Regions from separate parts of the Pseudoalteromonas sp. JC28 genome, predicted to be linked through region 2. Evidence: riboswitches for the same ligand, from Rfam matches in the RefSeq annotation. Region 2 holds a riboswitch; the other holds the start of a gene.
What was found. Region 2 has a riboswitch for cobalamin ahead of DS891_RS18600 (TonB-dependent receptor). Riboswitches for the same ligand answer to the same signal wherever they lie in the genome.
Positions count from the first base shown of each region.

Region 1: another riboswitch for cobalamin. It lies ahead of DS891_RS11340 (ABC transporter ATP-binding protein); the one in region 2 lies ahead of DS891_RS18600 (TonB-dependent receptor).

Region 1 covers NZ_QOKX01000004.1:333,624-345,582, reverse strand. The annotation lists gene DS891_RS11355 (adenosylcobinamide-GDP ribazoletransferase) at 1-641, opposite strand, end outside; gene cobT (nicotinate-nucleotide--dimethylbenzimidazole phosphoribosyltransferase) at 641-1,696, opposite strand; gene DS891_RS11345 (iron ABC transporter permease) at 1,689-2,714, opposite strand; gene DS891_RS11340 (ABC transporter ATP-binding protein) at 2,711-3,508, opposite strand; cobalamin riboswitch at 3,578-3,733, opposite strand; gene DS891_RS11335 (histidine phosphatase family protein) at 3,724-4,323, opposite strand; gene nqrM ((Na+)-NQR maturation NqrM) at 4,404-4,616, opposite strand; gene DS891_RS11325 (FAD:protein FMN transferase) at 4,717-5,748, opposite strand; gene nqrF (NADH:ubiquinone reductase (Na(+)-transporting) subunit F) at 5,857-7,083, opposite strand; gene nqrE (NADH:ubiquinone reductase (Na(+)-transporting) subunit E) at 7,104-7,712, opposite strand; gene DS891_RS11310 (NADH:ubiquinone reductase (Na(+)-transporting) subunit D) at 7,723-8,355, opposite strand; gene DS891_RS11305 (Na(+)-translocating NADH-quinone reductase subunit C) at 8,355-9,104, opposite strand; gene DS891_RS11300 (NADH:ubiquinone reductase (Na(+)-transporting) subunit B) at 9,094-10,296, opposite strand; gene DS891_RS11295 (Na(+)-translocating NADH-quinone reductase subunit A) at 10,299-11,642, opposite strand.
Region 2 covers NZ_QOKX01000008.1:181,129-193,087, forward strand. The annotation lists gene DS891_RS18585 (ketopantoate reductase family protein) at 1-141, opposite strand, end outside; gene DS891_RS18590 (VanZ family protein) at 134-484, opposite strand; gene DS891_RS18595 (YajQ family cyclic di-GMP-binding protein) at 637-1,119, shown strand; cobalamin riboswitch at 1,209-1,455, shown strand; gene DS891_RS18600 (TonB-dependent receptor) at 1,490-3,352, shown strand; gene DS891_RS18605 (hypothetical protein) at 3,513-4,490, shown strand; gene msrA (peptide-methionine (S)-S-oxide reductase MsrA) at 4,532-5,068, opposite strand; gene DS891_RS18615 (efflux RND transporter permease subunit) at 5,065-8,163, opposite strand; gene DS891_RS18620 (efflux RND transporter periplasmic adaptor subunit) at 8,170-9,222, opposite strand; gene DS891_RS18625 (DUF2982 domain-containing protein) at 9,451-10,155, shown strand; gene DS891_RS18630 (hypothetical protein) at 10,178-10,510, shown strand; gene DS891_RS18635 (DUF1566 domain-containing protein) at 10,526-11,959, shown strand, end outside.

The sequences.
Region 1 (11,959 bases), on a different contig from region 2:
AGCATCAACAAGTCGAACAGTGAAAGCGCAAGCCATGGCCAACAGAAAATTAAAATCGCAATGGTAGTGAGCGTAAGGCGGGTCGCCGCAGCACTCGATATATGTTTCGCTACCGGCTTAACTTTGCTCAGCTCATCAGCCTGTACATAGTTAAGCGCACCGATTAAAGACACCGCAAAGGCACGACTTAGGCTATGGGCTAAAATAAGTGCAGCGAGTGTCACAGCAAAGTCATTAAAGAGCATGGTCAAAAGCGAAAATTTGGCCAATAACAGCAATATCAGCGCACAACTACCGTATGTACCAAGACGGCTATCTTTCATGATCTCAAGCTTTTGTTCACGGCTCCAGCCACCGCCAAAACCGTCAAAAACATCGGCAAGACCATCTTCGTGAAAAGCCCCGGTAAGTAAAATACTCGCAGCCAGTACGACAACGGCACCAAACATTGGCGATACACCACTACTGGCAACATAGCCAAGTATGGCCGAGAAGCTACCAACAAATAAACCAACTAAAGCAAAGTAACCACTCACTTCGTTAAGTTCATCAGATGAAGGGGCAGGATCCAAACGAATTGGCACCCGCGTTAAAAACACCACGGCAAGCTTAAACAGTCGCCACTCTTGTTGCCACTGCATTATGCGTCTACCACTTGCGTAACATAGGCATCGGCAAAGCTTGCCATTTCGCAAAAGAAGCCTAGCGCAGCTTGTAATAATGGAAGCGCTAGAGCGGCGCCCGTTCCCTCACCCAAGCGCATATCTAAATGCAGTAATGGCTCAGCGTTTAACTGCTCTAACATTAACTTATGGCCTTGCTCCATAGAGCCGTGAGCAAACACCATATATTGCTTACTTTGCGGTGCTATTCTACTTGCCAACATAGCCGCTGCGGTGGAGATGAAGCCATCCACTATGATTACTTTTTGTGCCCGAGCAACCGCCAGCATGGCACCAACCATTTGCACAATTTCAAAGCCACCCAGGCGCTGCAAAATTTGTTCTGGTGTCGCAAGCTTATCTTGATGATATTCTAGAGCCTGTTTGATAAGTGCCCGTTTTTTGCAAAGCGTTTCATCGTCAACGCCTGTACCGCGCCCCACACATAATTCCACACTCGCCCCGCTGAGCGCCGCTAAAATTGCAGCTGCAGAACTGGTATTGCCAATCCCCATCTCACCAAAAGCAATCACGTTGCTACCCACTTCAATAGCGGGCATCACCACTTGCTCTCCATATTCAAGTCCTTGCTTGAGCTGCATTTCGCTCATCGCGGGTTGTTTATGGAAGGCATGAGTAATATCGCCAAGTCGCTGCGAGCGCAAATTCGGCGCAGGCTCGCATGGCACTAATGTGCCACAGTCTACTACGGTTAACTGCCAACCAAGTTGCCGACAAAAGACATTGATCGCGGCCCCCCCCTGCACAAAGTTTGCAACCATTTGCCCAGTTACTTCGCTTGGCGCAATAGAAACCCCTTGGCTTGCAATACCATGGTCGCCCGCAAAAACAAACATTGCAGGGCGTGTTATTGCTAACTGCTCTATGTCTAATTGCGTCTGCCCTTGTGAGAAGATCTGTACTAGCTGCACAGCCAAAGCTTCAAGCTTACCTAGCGCACCTAGCGGTTTGGTTTTTAAGTCGATGCGCTGTTGAATAAGCGTGTTTAAGCGAGTATCTAACGGTTTAACCATGGGTAACTCCGACGCCTCCAGAGCGGCGATTTTTGAAAATAAGCAATGCTAAGAAGAACACGCTGCCAATGGCGGCGGTGATCACACCCACAGGAAGTTCCTGATTATCGATAAGCGTGCGCGACAATACATCCACCCATAGCATCAAAAGCGAACCGCAAAGCGCGGTGGCCACAAGCCCAATGACCTTTGCTTGCGAGATAAAAAAGCGTACGATATGCGGGATCATCAAGCCTACAAATCCGACTCCGCCGCACGCAGCCACAAGTACTGCGGTGAGTAAGGAGCTCAATAACAACATACCTATTCGCACTCGTCCTACATTCACGCCAAGCGTGGTGGCGCTCTCATCTCCGAGTAACAAGGCGTTGAGCGGCCGACGCATCACTAAAAGCGTGATAAAACTCAGCAACACGACCAAACATGGAAGCCATAGCCATTGCCAGCTCGCCCTTGCAAACGAGCCTAGATTCCAAAACAAGATTGCACTGATGGCTTGAGGGTCACTCCAATAGAGCAACAAGCTAGTAAAGGCACTGAACAGAAAAGAAAGTGCGACGCCCGCCAAGAGCATAGTTTCTACCTGCTGTAGTGCATTGCGTTTTGCCACAAATAAAAGCAGCAAGATAGACAGCAAACTTCCGACAAATGCAGCCCCAGACATCATTAGGCTAGACTGTGCACCAAATAGCGCGATAAGCACCACCACACCGAATGAAGCACCTGAAGAAATACCAAATAAATAAGGATCAGCTAGAGGGTTACGCGTCACGGTTTGTAAAATAAGACCCGCTATCGCCAGTCCTGCTCCCGCACTCATCGCCAGTAACGTCCGTGGCAGACGAAGCTCAACTACCACCCGTTGTTGAAGTACGCTGGGATCGAAATTAATAATCGCTTGTATAACCGTATGCCAAGATAAATCAATCGCACCGATCTTAAGTGCCATCAGCATGCTAAAACAGCACAAGGCCAATAGCAGTATCGATATCAACGCGATCCGCTTTGCGGCAATCATAATTGATACCCGTAATGAAAGCGTATATGTGGGATCTCACTGTTATTTGGCGGATGACGGACAGTAGAAACCTCTGCGCATACCCCAAAAACTTGGCTTAATAGGGTTTCGTTAATGACTTCAAGTGGCAACCCATCTGCAACAAGCTCACCGTTATTTAATACTAATAAGCGATCGCACAAGGCGCTAGCCAAATTTAAGTCGTGAAAAGACGCAATAATAGTAACACCAAGCTGTTTGGCCAGCTCCATAATTTGGATTTGATATTTAATGTCCAAGTGGCTGGTGGGCTCATCCATTATCAATACTTGAGGCGCTTGCACCATGGCACGTGCGATCATTGCCCTTTGCTTCTCCCCACCAGACAAGGAGCTAAAACATTGCTCTAATTTATGGCTCAATCCAACCTGCTCAATGGCATGTAAGATTGCCTGTTTTTCAGCAGCCGTCGTTGTCGCGAGCAGTGATTTGTTCGGTGTTAGCCCCATCAATACCATATCAAATAATGGCAGAGTAAACTCAGCGGGGATCTCTTGTAGCACCACAGCAACATGTCTCGCGTAGGCTTTACGTCCATAACTAGCTAGCGGCTTACCATTGAAAAGTAGCGACCCAGAACTTGGCGCGGTGTATTGATATAAAGTGCGCAGCAAAGTAGACTTTCCAGCACCATTCGGTCCGAGCAAACCAATAAAATCACCCGAATTAATAGCAAAGCTGAGTGCCTTTAAGATGGCTTTACCACCAAGCTGCACGCTAAGTTTATCGACTTGAAACTGTGGAGTGACTGCCATAGCACCTCTGATTGGGCACGGCAAAGTAGTAGCTTATAGACAAGCGACAACTTTGACTTAAGTCTGCCCGCTTAAGTATATAGATAGGCCTTGGTATCTGACTTATGCAAGAGGTAACACTCATACACTTACAGTTGCGGGGACAGTTGAGGACTCACACCTCATTCCCAATATCTGCCTATCACGAAATTTGCAATATTATGAAGTCTAGACGTCTAAAATACAACTTTTGGCCAAGCAGTTTGGCTGCTGTCGTAAAACACCTCAACTTTTACTATACCCGCATAAGGAATATCTATCTTCGATTGGTATGCAGTAAGCTCAGGCGATAGGTCAAGAATAAGTGCTACAAGCGCTTTTATTACTCCTGCATGCGCTACGACGGCGGTACACTCTTTACTTGGCGACGCCAAAATACTGTGCCACCACGTGGCGACCCGATGATGAAAATCATACATAGACTCGCCCTCAGGAGGCGTGTGCAGCCAAGGGTTTTGCCAAAAGTCACCAATACTTGGAAATTGGGTTTCTCGCCAAAGCGTATCATAAGGTTGTCCATCCCATAATCCAAAATCAAATTCGGCGAGATTTGGCTCCACCTCAACGGGGAGTTGATACTGCTTTGCAAAGGCTGTGGCTGTATTCAGGCAGCGCTTCCTTGGAGAGCTAATAATACCCTGCAGGCCACTTAGGCTCGTTAACGATTGCAGCAATTGCTGAGCACCAGTACTACTGAGTTCGGGATCTGTCACTCCAAGTAAATGGCCTGATAGGGTCGTTTCACCATGACGAACAAAATATAGCTGCCGCTGCATTTTTACTTAACCTGAGGTTTGTTACCCAAAAAGCAAAAACGCAAGCTAAGCTTGCGTTTTCAATTAATATCATTCTACGGTTATAGGATCTGGTTTTCTTTCCACATCTCTTCTTTTGCTAACCGCTTTTTGCGTTTGTCGCATGGATCGTCGCAATCACAAATTTTGTCAATGCCCATTGAGCCCAAACCACCACAACTACTGGCCATGGATTTCTTTTGTACGATAACGCCTACTGCCATCGCAACAGCGATAAGCATAAGTAAACCGAAAGTAAGGAGGAATAAAGACATTATCTAGCCCCTTTTATTGCTACATTGAATTGAGTGACGACGCGCAAATTATACGCTTTCATGGCGTCACTCACAATTAAATTATGGGGTGTTGTACAGCTTAATTCAAGTACGGCTGAAATGCTTCACTCGCGTAACTCTTGATCCCTTCAGGACTTTTATACATCAAATACACGGGGAGTTGATGCTCAGTGGCATACGCCTTTGCACGCTCCGTGCCCATCACAGTCAATGCTGTCGCTAGGCCATCAGCCGTCATCGCAGATGGATGTAGTACCGTTACCGACACCAGCTCATGTTTAACTGGGCGACCCGTTGTTGGGTCAATAAGGTGTGTAAAGGTTTCACCATCCATTTCATAAAAAATACGGTAGTCACCTGAAGTTGCAATGCCATTTTTGCCAGGCTCTATCACGCGATGAATTTGGCGTTGACCAACAGGCGCATCGGGTTTCTCGATAGCAATACGCCACTCTCCATCCGGCTTCTTGCCAGAAACGCGAAGCTCGCCACCGATTTCTACCATATAGTCATGAATATCATGACTCTCAATCACCTCAGCCACCTTATCTATGCCATAGCCTTTAGCGGTTGCAGAAAATGATAATTCCAGCCCCGTAACTGTTTTCGCAAGACCACGGTCATTTAAAATAAGCTTATCAACACCGATACGAGTGCGCATATCGTCTAACTCGACCTGTGACGGACGCATTGTTGGTCTTTTGTCAGGACCAAATCCCCACAAATCGATAAGCGGTCCCATCGTAACATCAAGCGTTTTGGTCGACTTTCCAAGGCGGATAGATTCAGCAACTACCAAGCGAAAGTCTTCACTGATAGGCATAACGGTATTTGCGGCTAAACGGTTAAACTGGTTAATCTCAGAATTTGGGATATAGGTGGACATAGATTGATTAACAGCCTTTAATGCTTGCTCAACCTCCTCGTGCAACTGCGCTTGTTCGAGCGGCTTTTCACCGGGGAATACCTTGATGTTGTAAGTCGTGCCCATGGTTTTACCAGACAGCACGATCTCCTTGGCTTCAGGTTTGGCGTCTTGGCACCCTGTTAAAAAAACGAATAAAAACGAAATAATAAAAAATCGAGATAAAAAAGCGTAACTTGCTTGCATCAGAACTTCCTGAGTTTAGTACCAACGGGTATAAAAAAGCCCTCGAGCAAAGCATTTTGCTGGAGGGCTGATATTCTAACTTAAGTTCATTGTTAGACCGAAACCTAATTAACCACCGAAGTCATCAAGTAGGATGTTTTCGTCTTCAACACCTAAGTCTTTAAGCATGTTAATAACTGCCGCGTTCATCATTGGAGGACCACACATGTAGAACTCACAATCTTCCGGTGCTTCATGATCTTTCAAGTAGTTTTCATAAAGTACGTTATGAATGAATCCCGTGTAACCTTCCCAGTTATCCTCTGGTTGAGGATCTGAAAGGGCAACATGCCATTGGAAGTTATCATTTTCTTCAGCTAGACCGTCAAAGTCTTCCACGTAGAACATTTCACGCTTAGAACGTGCACCGTACCAGAAAGACATCTTACGCTTAGAGTTAAGACGCTTAAGCTGATCGAAGATGTGTGAACGCATTGGCGCCATACCAGCACCACCACCAACAAATACCATTTCTGCATCTGTGTCTTTCGCGAAGAATTCACCGAATGGACCAGAAATAGTAACCTTATCACCTTCTTTAAGTGACCAGATGAATGATGACATCTTACCACAAGGTAATGTTAGGTTATTTGGCGGCGGAGTTGCGATACGTACGTTTAGCATGATGATGCCAAACTCTTCTGGGTAGTTAGCCATTGAGTATGCACGGATCGTTTCTTCGTCAACTTTAGACTCTAGCTTAAAGAAACCAAAACGTTCCCAGTCAGCACGATATTCTTCAGGAATATCATAGTCTGCATATTTAACATGGTGAGCTGGTGCTTCAATCTGAATGTAACCACCGGCACGGAAAGGTACAACTTCACCTTCAGGGATGCCTAGTTTTAGCTCCTTGATGAAAGTTGCTTTGTTATCGTTAGAGATAACAGTACATTCCCACTTTTTAACACCGAAGATTGATTCTTCAACTTCGATTTCCATGTCGTTTTTAACGTTAACCTGACACGCTAGACGACAGCCTTCACGTGCTTCACCTTTAGAGATGTGGTCAAGTTCGGTTGGTAGAATATCACCACCACCCTCTTTAATATGTACGCGACACTGACCACATGAGCCACCGCCACCACATGCAGACGATACGAAAATACCCGCGTTTGCAAGTGCACCTAGTAGCTTACCGCCAGCAGGAGTCTTGATCGCTTTTTCAGGATCGCCGTTAATATCAATTGTAACGTCACCGCTTGCTACAAGCTTCGATTTCGCTGCAATGATGATAAGCACTAGCATCACAACGATAGCGATGAACATGCTTACGCCTAATACAATAGTTTCCATCGTATAGTTTCCTCGCTACCTTACAGTGAAATACCAGAGAATGACATGAAGCCAAAGCCCATTAGACCTACAGTAACAAAGGTAATACCTAAGCCACGTAATCCATCAGGAACGTCTGCATACTTCATCTTCTCACGAATACCTGCTAACAATACGATAGCAAGTGCCCAGCCCACACCTGAACCTAGACCATAAACTACAGATTCACCGAAGTTTAAGTTACGCTCAACCATGAATGATACCGCACCGAAAATCGCACAGTTAACTGTGATTAGCGGTAGGAAGATACCTAGTGCGTTATATAGCGCAGGGAAGAACTTATCCAATGTCATTTCTAGAATTTGAACAAGCGCTGCGATTACACCGATAAACGTCAAGAAGCGTAGGAAGCTAAGATCCACTTCAGGGAAGCCTAACCATTCCAATGCGCCCGGCGCTAGCACTGCGTGATAAACCAAGTTGTTTACTGGTACAGAGATACCAAGAACTACAACTACCGCAATACCTAGACCTAGCGACGTTGTTACTTTCTTAGATACCGCCAAGAAAGTACACATACCTAAGAAGAAAGACAAAGCTAAGTTTTCAATGAAAACTGCTTTTATAAATAAATTGATATATTGTTCCATCTCTCTCCCCTTATGCCTTCGCTTCTACTTGCTCTTTCTTCCAAGTACGTAGTGCCCAAATAAATGCACCTACGATGAAGAACGAACTGAATGGCATAACTAGTAGACCCATAGGCTGATACCAACCACCTTCAGAGATAAGTGGTAAGATTTCAACGCCAAACAATGTGCCCGCACCGAATAGCTCACGGATAAAGCCAACTGTTAAAAGCACAACAGAATAACCTAAACCGTTACCAATACCGTCAAGGAACGACATTGTTGGTGGTGACTTCATTGCGTATGCTTCTGCACGACCCATTACAATACAGTTAGTAATGATAAGGCCGATGAACGTTGATAGTTCTTTTGCTGTTGAATAAACAACGGCTTGAAGCACTTGGTCTACAACGATTACTAAAGATGCAATAATCGTCATTTGGACAATGATACGCACACTTGAAGGAATGTGATTACGGATCATTGAGATAAATAAACTTGAAAACGCCGTAACCAATGTCAACGCAATTGACATGATAAGTGCATTTTTAAGGCTTGAAGTTACCGCTAGTGCAGAACAGATACCCAACACTTGCAGTGCAATCGGGTTGTTCGCAAAAACAGGACCAAACAAGACTTCCTTCATTTCTTTTGCATTAGCCATTAGTTCAATGCTCCTTTACGTACTTTCGCAAGGAATGGACCAAACGCTTTGTCGCTTGTCCAGAAATCTACAGTATGATCAACACCATTAGAAGTAAGTGTCGCACCAGATAGACCATCTACCTTGTGTTCGTTACCGCCAGCACTACCTTTAACAACGTCGATAGGAAGCTCTTTTCCTTCCCAAAGTGCAGTCCACTTAGGGTTTTGGATTTCGCCACCAAGACCAGGAGTTTCACTGTGCTTATAAAAGTTGATTGACTTAATCGTCTCACCATCAGCTTCTAGCGCAATGAAGCCATACATCACACCCCAAAGGCCATAACCTTGGATTGGTAGAATGATAGTGGACACTTTACCTTGGTCATCTTTTGCAAAATAAACTGGAGAGTTATTTGTGATACGTTGAATACCCGCTTTGTCTTCTTCTTTTGAAAGCTTGTAACTACGTTTGGCATCAAACTTAGTCGCTTCAAAATCAAAAGTTTCCGCTTTAACGTCTTCAACAAACTCACCCGTTTTAAGACTAACAACACGTGATTCGATATTTTGGTTAAAAACTTCAGATACGTTTTTAACTTTATCGTAGCCAGCAACGGCTAAAATGTTACGCTGAATATCTTCGTTTTTGTTTGCTTGCTGCATAGGACGAAGCTGAACCGAAGCAAAAGATACTACGATTGCACACACTAAACATAAGCCAACAACTACGCCGAGCGTTTTGCCCATTGATTCATTATTAGTTGACACGTGCCAATCTCCTCTTCACATTTGACTGCACTACGAAGTGGTCGAATAGTGGAGCAAAAAGGTTAGCGAATAAGATTGCTAACATCATGCCCTCTGGGTATGCCGGGTTAACAACACGGATAAGCACAACCATTACACCGATTAGCGCACCGTATAACCACTTACCTTTGTCTGTGAAAGACGCAGATACTGGGTCTGTTGCCATAAAGAACATACCAAATGCAAAACCACCAAGTACTAAGTGCCAGTGCCAAGGCATAGCAAACGCAGCGTTTGTTTCAGAGCCAATTGCATTTAGAACGAATGACATTACAACCATACCAATGAATGTACCTAGTACGATGCGCCATGAAGCGATACGAACATAAACAAGGAACAAACCACCAAGTAAGATTGCTAGTGTTGATGTTTCACCTACAGAGCCTTGGATAAAACCGTAAAACGCGTTAAACCAAAGGTCCATATTGCTGTAGTCTAGTGAACCTGCAGTCGCTTGACCTAAGTAAGTTGCACCAGAGAACGAATCAACAGCTGTCCACACTGTGTCACCAGAAATGTCAGCAGGGTACGCAAAGAATAAGAACGCACGGCCTGCAAGTGCTGGGTTTAGGAAGTTACGACCTGTACCGCCGAAGATTTCCTTCGCGATTACAACACCGAACGTAATACCTAAAGCAGCTTGCCATAGCGGAATTGTTGCAGGCAGGATAAGCGCGAATAACACTGAGGTTACGAAGAAGCCTTCGTTTACTTCGTGCTTGCGAACTGACGCGAACAACACTTCCCAGAAGCCACCAACCGCAAACACGGTTGCGTAAATAGGCAAGAAGAAACACGCACCATAGAACATCTTGGCGCCCCAACCTGCATCAGCAGTTAATTCACCACCAAGCGCTTGGAAAATAGCTACCTGCCAAGTATTAGCAAGCTCAAAACCGTTACCTAGTGCAAGTGCAGCTTGGTGACCGATGTTGAACATACCAAAGAACATTGCAGGGAACGTCGCCATCCACACTAAAATCATAATACGTTTTAGGTCGATGTTATCACGAACGTGCGTTGCACCTTTGTTTACATAACCAGGAGTATAGAAGATAGTTGCTACGGCTTCGTAAAGCGCGTACCACTTCTCGTGTTTACCACCAGGTTCAAAGTGAGGTTCAATGTCTTCTAAAAATTTCTTTAAGGCCATTTTTAACCTTCCTTCTCGATAGTAGTCAGGCAATCGCGCAGGATTGAACCGTACTCATATTTGCCCGGACATACGTAAGTACATAGTGCTAAATCTTCTTCATCTAGCTCTAGTGCACCCAACGAAATCGCAGAATCTAGATCACGTGAAATAAGATCACGTAATAATAGCGTTGGCAAAATATCGAGTGGCATAACACGCTCATAGTTACCGATTGGTACCATCGCACGCTTAGAACCACCAGTAGACGTTGTCATCTTGAACAAACGGCTAGGTGTTAAGTGTGAAATGAATGTACGTGTTACTGAGAATTTGTCACTACCCGGAGCGATCCAGCCAAATAGCTCTTTCTCGCGACCTTCAAGTAAAACTGATACTTGAGTATGGTAACGACCAAGGTAAGCGTGAGGGCCAGTTGCTGTTTTACCAGCTAACACAGAGCCAGAAATGACTCGGTTATCACCGTCTTCAAGCTCGCCTGCAACTAAATCTGTTAGCGACGCACCGACATGAGTTTTTACTAAGCGAGGGTTCTTAACTCGAGGACCTGCTAGAGCAATAACTCTGTCTGAGTAGATTTCACCTGTCAGGAACAACTTACCAAACGCGATGACATCTTGGTAACCAATGTGCCAAACTTGCTTGTTTGTACCTACAGAATCTAGGAAGTGAATGTGAGTACCCACGTTACCTGCTGGATGCACACCTGCAAACTCATGAACTTCTACTTGTGAGATAGAAGAACTAGGTACGTTAGCACCCGCTTTCTTACACACAAATACTTTGCCTTCAGTCAAACGAGATACAACCGCTAGACCCGCTTCAAACGCTTCCACGTTTTCTGCGATGATAACAGCAGGATCTGCTGCTAACGGATTAGTATCTGTTGCTGTCACAAAGATTGAGCTAGGTGTTGCACTCGGCACAGCGACACGGCTGAATGGACGTGCACGAAGCGCTGGCCATTGACCAGACTCGATTAGCACTTCCTTCACTTTTTCAGAGTCTAAGTTGCTTAAATCAGCAGCTGAAAACTTCTCGAAAGTGATTTGCTCGTCGCCTTGAACTTCGATCACAACGGATTGAAGTACACGCTTAGCACCACGGTTAATTTCTTTAACTACACCAGAAGCTGGCGCAGTAAACTTGACGCCTGGGTTCTTTTTATCTTCAAAAAGAACTTGGCCTTTTTTGACTTGGTCATCCACACGAATATGCATGGTAGGACGCATACCGATGAATTCTTCACCTAGCACAGCTACTCGTTTGACAGCAGAACCATCATGAATAACTTGCTGAGGTGCGCCCTCTATTGGTAAGTCCAGACCTTTTTTTATGTTGATCATACGCACTTGCATTACATTAACGGAAAGAAACTGAAAATATCTTTAGTCACCACAGCGCCACCTCGTTTGTACTAAGTATTAGGTATAAAGAGCAGAAAGTTATGAGTCCGGATAGGGTTCCCAAACAAGCCCCTTTAAAATACCTCTCAACGCGCACAAAAAAGCAGCGTCGTGATAAAAGTCCTCACATATTTCTCTGATTTTAACATTAATCGTACTGAGTATGCGAGTGGAATTATGAAATTAATACGACTTTAACGTGGATTTAGATTAGTTGAAAAATCCATCACTGGAAGGAGTATAGACCAAAGTTGCAT
Region 2 (11,959 bases):
TTGTTGAATACTTGCTGTTTGATAGCGATAAGTCGCCGCGCGTTTATTTCGAGTGATCAGCGTAATTTGATGAGATTGACTAAGGTGCTGGGCGAGCAGTAATCCTATCGCCCCTTCACCTAAAATATGTATATTAGCCATGTTTTCTGTTGCGCCAACTTGCCCAAATATAAAATAGAACAAAATAACTGACCGCACCGGCTAAATCAGCGAAAAAATCAGCGGTAGATGCTTGGCGATACGGTAATGAATGTTGCATCCACTCAATTCCTGCACCATACAAGGACAGCAGTACTATGTGTGTCCATACTTTCACTTTAAAAGCATGGTGAGAGATAAACGCAAGCACAAAAAATACACCAAAATGCGCCACTTTATCGATATTTGGGAACAGCTTTGGAGACAAGCTAATTTCCTTTGCGAATAGCACCGTACATATAATTAAAGAGATAATCAAAAGAGCTTTATAAACGCGCCGTGTCACAATACATCCTACTTCTGTATGACTAAGCGAGCAGTATACCATCGAAAACTGTCCATTGGGTGAACATCCTAATACGCTGTTTAAAAACTTAAAGTAACTCAAATTAAGCATAAACTGCTATAATCGAGCCAAAATGACTTTAGGAGAGAAGCATGCCTTCATTTGATATTGTATCTGAAATTGATATGACAGAAGCAAAAAATACTGTAGACAACGCGGTTCGCGAGCTTGATACGCGGTTTGATTTTCGTGGCGTAGATGCATCAATCGAGCTTAACGGTGAAATGATCAACCTTAAAGCGGAAGCAGAACAGCAAGTTATGCAGTTGTTCGATATGTTAGTGGGTAAAGCGGCAAAGCGTGGCCTTGATGTGGCAAGCTTTGAGCTAAAAGACATTGAACGTTCAGGCAAATACGTATCGCGCAAGGTGGCGTTAAAACAAGGCATCGACAAAGAGATGGCGAAAAAACTGGTTAAGCTTATTAAAGACTCAAAAGTTAAAGTTCAAGCATCAATTCAAGGCGATACGGTGCGTGTAACGGGTAAAAAGCGTGACGATTTGCAAGAAACGATGCAATTGATTCGTACCGGTGAGCTTGGCCAACCATTTCAATTCAAAAACTTCCGCGACTAATTACGCTTTACTCCATTCCAAAAGTGCATAGATTGCACTTTTGGATTTCTAGACGTCCATTGACAATCATTCCGAAACCCAAGACAATAGCCTCGCATTTTCAAGGTGCTGTACACAACCTAGTGTGGTTGCTAAGTGTATAGATAATCGGGAAACTGGTGCGAACACAAGGGAACATCTAATTGCGTGAATCAATAATAAATTGAGTAAGACAGTTTATTACACGTGATTAGCTTGGATCGGTTCTATGCCAGCGCTGCCCCCGCAACGGTAGAGTGAACTGCTAATCTGCAGATTTACTGAGCCCGGAGACCGGCCTTGAAACAGTCACTTTGTGTTCTTGTACGGTGGGTACAAGTTAGGGGAAACCATGTTAAATAAAACTGCTCTAAGCGCGGCGATAGCGACGGCGCTCTCTTTTTCAGCATTTGCGGATCAAAATGTTGAACATATCACTGTTACTGCCAATAAATTTGAACAATCTCTAGAAAGCGCACTGTCTGCCATTACGGTTATAGGTCGCGCTGAAATTGAAAAAAGCAATGTTCAAGATGTCGTATCGCTACTCGATAATGTCGCTGGTATTCAAGCTGTTAGAAACGGTGGCTTTGGCCAAAGCGTGAGTTTATTCCTACGCGGTAATGACGCTAAGCATACGCTAGTGTTAATCGATGGGGTTCGAGTGACGGATGCAAACTCCGGTGACAATTCGCTCACTAATTTACCACTTAATAGCATCGAAAGAATTGAGATCATTCGTGGTGCCAAAGCTGCGATTTATGGTTCAGATGCCATTGCTGGCGTGATTAACATTATTAGTCGCGAAGGGAATAACAATACTATCGCGTTTACGACTGGGAGTAACAATTACTCCAAGACCGAAGCGACGGTAAATTACAAAAAAGACAAGTTTAGTATTGCAGCTAATGCGGGTTACACTCATACCGATGGCTATGATGTGATTGAGAAAGACCCTGAAGCTGCAATCACAAAAAACCATGACCGTGATGGATATTATAACGGTAATGCCGGTTTAAATGTGCAGTATGGTGATGAAGAAAGTGGCATTTTTAGCTTACGTTCACAGTACAGTGAAGGTGAGGGGGAGTATGACTCTTTTGGTAGTGATGCTTACCGTTTCCATAACTACACCAATAAGTTGGCGTGGAAAAGACGTACTGATAAGTTTAGCCAAAGTGCGTCATACAGCTTAGGTAAGGAACAAAATGTTCAAATCGGTAATAGTGCTGACGATAACGCTTATGTCACCAAACGCAGCCAATTTGAATATCAGTCGCAATATAGTTTAACTGAAGCTTTGATCTTCACGGGTAACTTTACCTTTCTAAATGAAGATGTTGGTGATTCTACCGCCTCTTTTTCAGAGCCTGAGCGTGATAATTTATCTTTAGCACTCGGTGGGTTTTACAACGATGAAAATTGGCTGGCAGAGGTTGTACTGAGAACGGATGATTATGATTTTCATGGTCGTGCAAACACCTACACGGTTGCTGTCGGCAAGCAACTCATGGATGGCCTAAGTGTTAAGTTGAATCATGGTACTGCCTTTAGAGCACCTTCTTTATCACAGGCGTTTGTGATTGATAGTCCTTACTATTTACCTAACCCAAATATTAAGCCAGAAGAAGCTACTAATAACGAAATTATTGTTACATGGAGCGGCGAGAACTTCCGTGTGGAAGCTGCGGTATACGATAACCGTATTACCGATAAAATCGTTTATCAGCAAAATGATAAATGGAAATACATCCCTTACAATGTTCAGCGCGCTGACTTTGAAGGTGCTGATCTTTCTGTTGAAATTGAAGACAACTTTGGTATCGAGCATACGGTAAATGTGAGCTATGTGAGTGCTAAAGACGCAGATACCGATAAGCAATTACAGCGCAGAGCGAGACGCACCTTAACTTATTCAGTCAGTAAAGAGTGGGAAAATGTCGACGCAACACTGACCTTAGTCCATAGAGGTAATCGCGACGATAAAGTATGGGGAGCTGAAGGTGCATATACAGTGACTTTACCGTCATATACGCTGTTTAACTTAGCTGCTAACTATACGTTTTTCGACGGATTCAAGTTAAATGGCCGTATTGAAAACTTAACCGATAAGCGTTATTTCAATGCCACAGCGGGCGAAGCAAAAGATGGCTCTTTACTGGGCTATAAGCCACTAGGTAGACAAGCCTACGTTGGTGTGAGCTACAGCTTCTAATACGTTAAAAGCTTTTCAATACCCAGAGTGATCCATCGTGAGTAATGGATCACTTTTCTTATTTATCATTTAGTTGCATTACATTTGTAACTGGTGTTCTGCCTTATGTGTGGTTGATAATAGATTTGATTTGTATTATTACTACCTTAAGGAAAAGAACATGAAGTCACTATTATTTGGGTTACTCACGCTTGGGATTGTCACATCAGCGCAAGCTTCGCTACCTGAAAACCAGCTTGAACCTCAATTTTCAACACAATCAATGGCGGGCGATTTCGCTTGGTTTAACGCGCCATCGCAAACCTGTAGTCGGATCCGCAGCATGATGTACTATCGTCACCCCGGCAACGATCACCTAACGCCTATATCTGTGCCTGTGATTTATACCGGTGGCGAGTGTTGGTCTACTGGCAGGACAACATCTAGCCAAGGTCCAAAGGAAATGTATACGCAGGTTTCAGATATTATTCATCAGCAATTTTCGAATGTGGAACATAACTACAAAGAGTTGACGACCGATATCGTCAACAATATTGCCGCACAATCTAGTTCAAATAAAGTGAGCCACACGACTAGCCTCTACGGCACTATGCATATGAAAATCGCAGGTAGAGTTGATGCGCAAAATAAAGTACCGGTGTTGATCGATGGTTTCGATTTGAAGTCTTACGCTAAGTTCCGTAAGAAGCAGCTTGGGATGAATATTTATATCCATGTCTATATTAACAACGAAAATGTCACCATCAAAGGTAAGTATGATGTACGTACCCAGCAGCTTGAGTTAGATCCTTTAATTTCTAGCTTTAAGCCTGTGGTGACGACAAAAGTAGAGCTGCCGTGGATCCTCGATTTGATAGATACCTTGACTCCGGGGATTTTTGACAAGCTTTATACTGAATTTAGCCGTATTGTGATTGATGTGTTTGAATTCTTAGGTGTGGATATGAGCGAAGATATTCCGCAGGTCATTAAACACAATGCCCAGTTAATCAATTCAGGTGTTGTTCCGCTTAAAGGCTTAGATACCTTAAGACCTGGTGATACTGCGAATTTAGAAATGGAAGTAACGCGTGGGCATTTGCGGATTAAAGATGGCCGCACTAGTTTTTATGTATTTGCTATACCTATGTTGCCGTAAGGCGTAAGCCGAACGCAATCTATTGCGTTCGGCACACAAGTTTAGTGCTTTAAATTTGCCGCAAAATAGCTTTCAAATTTTGCAATTTTAGGGGCAATCATCACACTGCAATAGCCTTGGTTTGGGTTTTCAGTGTAATAATCTTGGTGATAGTGCTCAGCAGGATAAAATTCAGGCGCTGGGCTAACTTCAGTCACTATTTTTTCACTTAACTGGCTTTGAAGCTGCGCAATACAATCTTGAGTTTGCTGCTGTTGCTGCTGGTCATGATAAAACACCACACTACGGTACTGAGTACCAATGTCGTTGCCTTGGCGGTTCAACTGCGTTGGATCATGCAGAGTAAAAAACATATTAAGCAAAGTATCAAAGCTGACAATATCGGCATCAAATTGCAGTTGGACTACCTCAGCATGGCCACTGTCTCCCCGACATATCATTTGATAGGTGGGATTATCTGTGTGGCCACCTGCGTAACCTGATTGCACTGACTCAACGCCATTGACGCGGCGAAATGCCGCATCAATACACCAAAAACAACCACCACCAAAAGTTGCTGTTTGTAAAGTTGCCATTATACCTCCTGCTCAGGATGTTGTTGCGACTGCTCCTCAAGACGTTTTGTCGTCTCTTCTGGAGATTGCGTCTTCTTAGCTAGTAAAGTATAGGCGGTTGGGATAACAAACAAGGTTAAAATGGTGGCAACACTGACACCTGCAAAAATCACGACACCGATCACCATGCGGCTTTCGAATCCTGGGCCTGTTGCAAACACAAGCGGGATGGAGCTCATCACGGTTGTTAGCGAGGTCATGATAATAGGTCTTAATCGCTGCGCTGCAGCATCGACAATGGCTTGTTCGAAGGCAATGCCTTTGTCACGCAATTGGTTAGCAAATTCCACGATTAAGATACCGTTTTTGGCGCTAAGGCCAATCAACATGACAATACCAATTTGGCTATAAATATTTAGCGTGCTGTCGGTGATAAATAATCCATACATCGCACCGACTAAGCCCAGCGGTACGGTGAGCATGATAACCAGTGGATGGACAAAGCTTTCAAACTGTGCGGCTAATACCAAGAAAGTAACGGTGAGCGCCAGAATAAACACATAGGTCATTGCTGATGCACCTTCATAAAACAGCTGTGATTCGCCTTTGTAGTCGATGGCGCCGTCGATATCATTCTCTTCGGCGGCAACTTTATTTAAAAAGTCGAGGGCTTGCTCCAGTGTATAGTCGCCAGCGAGGTTTGCCGTGATAGTGATTGCGCGCATACGGTTGTAGCGGTTTAATCGAGAAGCTGTGGCTTCTTCTTTTATGGTGATCAAACTGTCTAATGGCACGAGCTCATCGCTACGAGATTTCACATAAATATCAGAAATATTATCTGGGGCAGAGAAGTCGGCTTTGGTGCCTTTTAAGATCACATCGTATTCTTCACCGCGGTCAATAAAGGTGGTAACACGACGTTGTCCCAGCATGGTTTCTAGCGTTTGGCCTATAGCACTTACCGACACGCCTAAGTCTGCAGCTTTGGTTTTATCAATGCTTATCAAAAACTGTGGGAAGGTTTCTTTGTAATCGTGATCGAGACGAACCAGTCCTTTATTTTCTCGTGCGCGTTCTAGAATGCGATCGCGCCATGCAGCTAACTCATCGTAGTCGTTACCTTGCAGTACAAACTCAATAGGGCGTGAGTTACCGCCGCCGCCAATACCACGGCGCATAATAGCGAAGGCGCGAATATCTGTAACATCTTGCATTTTACCGCTGATCTCATCCATGACTTCCCAAGTAGAGCGTTTTCGCTCATCCCAGTCTGGCATGCCGATAATAGCAACACCGCCTTGACCACCCCAACCAGGCACCCGAATAAGCACGCGGCTAAGTTCCTCTGAGTCTACATAAGGTAGTAGGCGCTCTTCAATTTTTGCCATATTTTGCGAGTTGTTTTCGTAGCTTGCCCCTTCTGGGCCATTCATCATAACGAAGAAAGTACCGCGGTCTTCTTTTGGTGTCAGTTCAGACGGGATCTGTTTAAACAGGCTGTAGCTGGTAAAACCCGCCAGTGCCAACATCACGATCAGGCTGTATTTGCGCGATAAGTTGTCTTGTAAAACACGGCGATATCCTTGTTCTAGTCGTCCAAATTGACGGTCCATCCACTGACTAAAGCGGTTTTCTTTATTGCTGGGCTTTAATACTTTGGAGCAAAGGGCAGGAGATAAGGTCAACGCGGTAATACTGGAAAACAGCACCGCAGCACTTACTGCAAAGGCAAATTCGGTAAATAGGGCACCAATACGACCATCCATAAAGACTAAGGGAATAAACACGGCAACCAAAACCAGCGTTGTGGCAATGATGGCAAAGCCTACTTCTCGCGCGCCACGGTATGCCGCCAGTAACTTGGGTTCGCCAAGCTCGATGCGGCGGTAGATATTTTCTAGCATTACAATGGCGTCATCGACCACAAGGCCGATGGCAAGCACAAGTGCAAGCAGCGTCAGCAAGTTGATAGAATACCCCATGGCCAGTAAGAACATAAAGGTTGCAACTAAGGCTACCGGCACGGTAACAGCAGGGATCAGCGTAGCGCGGATATTGCCAAGGAAGATGTAGATAACGAGTACCACCAACGCCATGGCAATCGCAAGTGTGCTGTATACTTCAGCAATGGACTCACGGATAAAAATAGAAGAATCGTAGCTGTCTTCTATGGTGGTGCCTTGAGGCAGGTTGCGCTTTATTTTTTCAAGCTCTTTACGAGCGTTGTCGACCACTTCTAGCGTATTGGCTTTGGCTTGCTTAACAACACCAAGGCCAATCATATTTTTACCATTACCACGGAAGGTACTTTCGTCGTCAGCGGCTTCAAGTACCACCTGCGCGACTTCACCAAGTCGCACCAAATAGCCTTGTTCACCGCGCTTAATTACTAGGTTGTCAAAGTCTTCTTGAGTCTTATAGCTTCTGGCAATACGAACAGAAAAATCACGGTCAACGGATTCAATTTCGCCAGCGGGTAATTCTACGTTTTCTCTGCGTAGCACTTGTTCAATATCACTGCTTGTGACTCCACGAGCGGCCATCGCCTTTCGGTCTAGCCAAATCTTCATGGCGTATTGACGTTCACCGCCAATACGTACATTCGATACGCCATCAACAACCGCCAGACGGTCAACGATAAAGCGCTGGGCGTAGTCTGAAAGCTGCAAGGTATCCATGGTTTCGCTGTTGAGTACAAACCAAGCGATAGGGCTTTCGTCGCTGTTTGATTTCGATACTTCAGGCGGCCTAACTTGCTCTGGCAACCTATCCAGCGCTCGAGAAACGCGCTCACGCACATCATTTGCAGCAGCGTCGATGTCGCGATCGATATTAAATTCGATAGTGATATTGGAACTACCATTGCGGCTACTGGAATTTATGCTTTTGATCCCTTCGATCCCCGAAATCCGGTTTTCTAATACTTGGGTGATCTTGGTTTCTACTACTTCCGCTGATGCGCCTGTGTAGTTAGTGCTTACACTGACTATTGGGGTTTCAATATCAGGATATTCGCGCAGCGGTAGCATAGTAAATGCCACTAAGCCAAAGGTCAGCAGCAGTAAGTTAATAACGATCGCGAAGATCGGGCGCTTTACCGCCGTATCAGTGATTCTCACGTCGCCTTACCCCTTTATTTCAACTTTTGAGCCTGAGCGGATCTTCAGGGTGCCTTCCGTGATCACCTGTTGTCCCTCTGTAAGCCCCTCATCGATAGCTACCCAGCCGCTAAAGCGAGTTTGCAGGTGCACTTCACGTTGTTGCGCTTTACCTTGGTCGTCAATGACAAATACAAAATGCTTATCTTGTCTTGGTATGATGCTTTTTTCTGGCACCACAAGGGCTTGTAATCGAGCCAGTTCCAATCCCATGTGTAGTAGCATACCTGGGCGGAGTTTATGGTCTAGATTGGTGAAACTTGCTGTCACTCGTACCGAGCGCGTTTGTTCATTAATACGCGGGTCAATATGGGAGACCTTACCGGTAAATAGTTGCTCTGGGTAAGCTTCACTTTGTGCATTCACTTGCATACCAAGCTGTAGTTGCGCTAGGTATTTTTCTGGTACCTGAAAATCCACTTTGATGATGCTAATGTCATCGAGTGTGGTGATCACAGTATTGTTGTTTACGAAGCTACCGATAGAGATATTTCGAGTACCCAATAATCCATCGAATGGCGCATAAATGGTCATCTCGGCGAGTTTTGTTTTGGTGGCTTCCAATTGTGCCGTTAAGGTGTCAACCTTTGCTGATTGTGCTTCTAATTGAGAGCGAGCCGCCGATTGGGTTTTTGCGAGGTCTTTAAGGCGGTTTAGTTGTCTAATTTCTTCCTTTAGCGTCACTTTCAGCGCTTCGATATCGAGCTTCTCTTCGGCATCACGCAACTGGACTAGCTTGTCACCTTTTTTTACTACGTCTCCGTCATCGAAAAAGAGGGCTGCCACATAGTCGCTTTGGGCGCTACTCACGTTGATTGCTTGATTTGCTCTGGCGGAACCAATAGAGTGAACAGCAATAATACGCTCCTCTTTAGTTACGGTATGAGCTTGAACGGAGGTTACGGGTGCTGAGTTGCCACTCATTTTGCCTTCCGAGGCTGGTAAATATAAATAGCCGCTGATGACGACTAGCACTACAATGATAAAAGGAAACAGTGCTTTTCCTGATTGATGACGCATAAAAGTGACCCAGATTATAATTTGTCTCTAGTTTACAAAATTAAAGGCTAACAAAGTCGACGGCATATCCTGTAAATTTGTGCATTAAACGAAAATGTAATTCAATTTAAGTGTTTGTACCTAAATTAAATATTATGAAACGCAGTCATTCATGTAAACGATGCATCACAATACGTAAATTAGTCGCATGGGCGATCATCATGTATATCTTTTATGCTTGGTATACCCATGCTTGAAGCAAAACTACGTGCAACCGCTGACCGCAATGGCGTTGAATTTATGCTGGTTGGTGCAATTGGTTTGGTTGTTATCATGCTTTTTGTCAACTTGCGTGGTACAGCTATTACTATTGTAGAAATATTTCTTGCCAGTGCCATGTTAGTGGCTATTTTTGTTGGCTTTCTTAAAAGTCAGCAACCATATTTTAGTTTATACTTTACAGAACAAGAGTTTAGGTATGTGCATAAATATGGAGCTTGGCCGCTATCCATTGTAAACTTCCACTCCAGCGGCATTCCCAAAGTTCAACAAGGTGTTGAAACACTTGAGTTAAATGCAGTTGGTATTAAACTTAATGATATTGATGCGTTTTTATTAAATTTAACACCTCGACTTGCGGGTAAATTATTGATCGAGCAGCGGCATATTTTTTTACAAGCTGTTAAAATGCATTGCGAAAATGGCAACTGCCCATCTGAATGGTTGATAGAAGAAACCGTTTTTCGCTCCAAGGCGGGAAAAGAATATACTGGTTTAATGGCAATGTTTGCAAACCGGATGGATAATTTAAAGACAGTGACGGGATATGATTTATTGATCCCCGCGACTGCCTTAGACAGGGATATTTGGCAATTTTCAGTCATGTTAAACCGCTGGAAACTTAACCCTAAAGAGGTGGTAAAAGCATTGTTAGAAGAACAAACCACCTACTGAAGATGTAACAGGATACACCAATATGAGCTTAGAAACGGCCTATATTAAAAGTGGGCGTAATACCATTATTCACAAAGAGAAGAAGTTAGATCTTGTGATTGTAAATGGTGAAGCACACCCAAAAATCAAGGTGACTGCAAACGGCTTGGTGCCTTTTAAGGAAGAGCTGCCGAGAAATCGAAGAGAGGCTAAAGAGCGTTATTTAGAAGTCGTCCACGTTTCGAGTATTGATGTGTTTGGTGAAGTGAAGCGGTTGTTGTTTATTCAGGCTTTAGATGGTCGAGAATACAAAGTAGATTATAGTAAAGTTGGCACTAAGTTGTTTGTGCGGATACATCAAGAAAGTTATCTATAATTCAAAAGGAATAATATGAATGCATTCAAGGGAAGTTGGGTTGTACTTGCACTAATATTAACGGGTTGTGGTGGAGGCTCTGGGAGTGATGAACCGAGTCAAGTCAGTGCGTCGGTTAATGCGGGTGCTGATATCCAAGTGACCGAAAAAACAGAAGTCACCTTGAATGCTCAAGCATCACCTGCTGGCGGCACCTTTAACTGGCAGGTTATCTCTGGTGCAAACGTCAGTGAATTTCCAATTACGGAGCAACAAGCCGCTTTTGTTGCACCGGATATCAAAGCCGATGTCAATTTACTTATTCAGGTTGACTATGTTGCGCCTGATGGCAGTCTTGCAAGCGACCAAGTGACGGTTGCTATCAAATCTAACAACCAATTACCTATACCAAGTATCAGCCAAACTGCACCGGAAACACTACCAGCCAAATATAAAGATACTATTGTCCTCAGTGGCGCAGGCTCCTCCGATCCAGACGAAAATGGCCAAGTGGTTGCTTATCAATGGCAACAAGTGAGTGGTCCCACAACAATACAGCCAATTGGTTTGAATACAGCTACTTTATCTTTTGTCCACCCATTATTGGCTACCTCTCAGGCGTCAATCTGGCAGTTGACGGTTACCGATGATGAAGGCGGACAAGCCAGTACCCAGTTTACCCTCGGGCTACTTGAGAATTCGGATGTAGTAGTGGCGGATGCTGGGAGCGACCAGCAAGTGCAAGAGTTTGATGAGGTCACGCTTGATGGTTCAAACAGTGATACGGTATCTGGTCAGAAACAGTGTGTATGGCGGCAAGTGACGTCTGGCACTCAGGTAGCATTAAGTTCTGTTACCGGGTGTTCAACAACTTTTAACGCACCAGATCAAAATATTTTGTCGCAAGTGGAATTTGAGCTGACCGTTACTGACTCACAAAACCGTTCAGCTACCGACACCGTGCGCATTGATATAGAGAAAAAGCCATTAGGTAAACTAAACGACAGTGGCCAAACCGCGTGTTTTAACAATACGGATGTGATCACCTGTAGTATGACGCAGTTTACGGCTCAAGATGCACAGCGTGGGCGTGATAATTTTGCCACTCAGGTGGCGAAAGAAGGCAGTGGTCGAGCAGGTTTTGACTTTACCAAACTAAATCGCTTTGCGGATGAACTGCCTGATGACGCTACCGACTTTGCTTGCGTTCGTGATAACGTCACGGGACTTATTTGGGAAGTAAAAGAAGCGAGTTCGGGTACATTACCAAACACTTCTTCTCGCAACGCACAAAATAGTTATACCTGGTATGTTGAGGTAGATGGAGCGATTGCCGAGGGGAGTGTGCAGGCCGCAGCAAATACAACCTGCCCGCAGGATAGTCACTGTGGTATTCAAGCTTTGATTGATGAAGTAAATAACCCTGCCGTTGGAGAGCAAAGTTACTGTGGTGGTAACAATTGGCGCTTA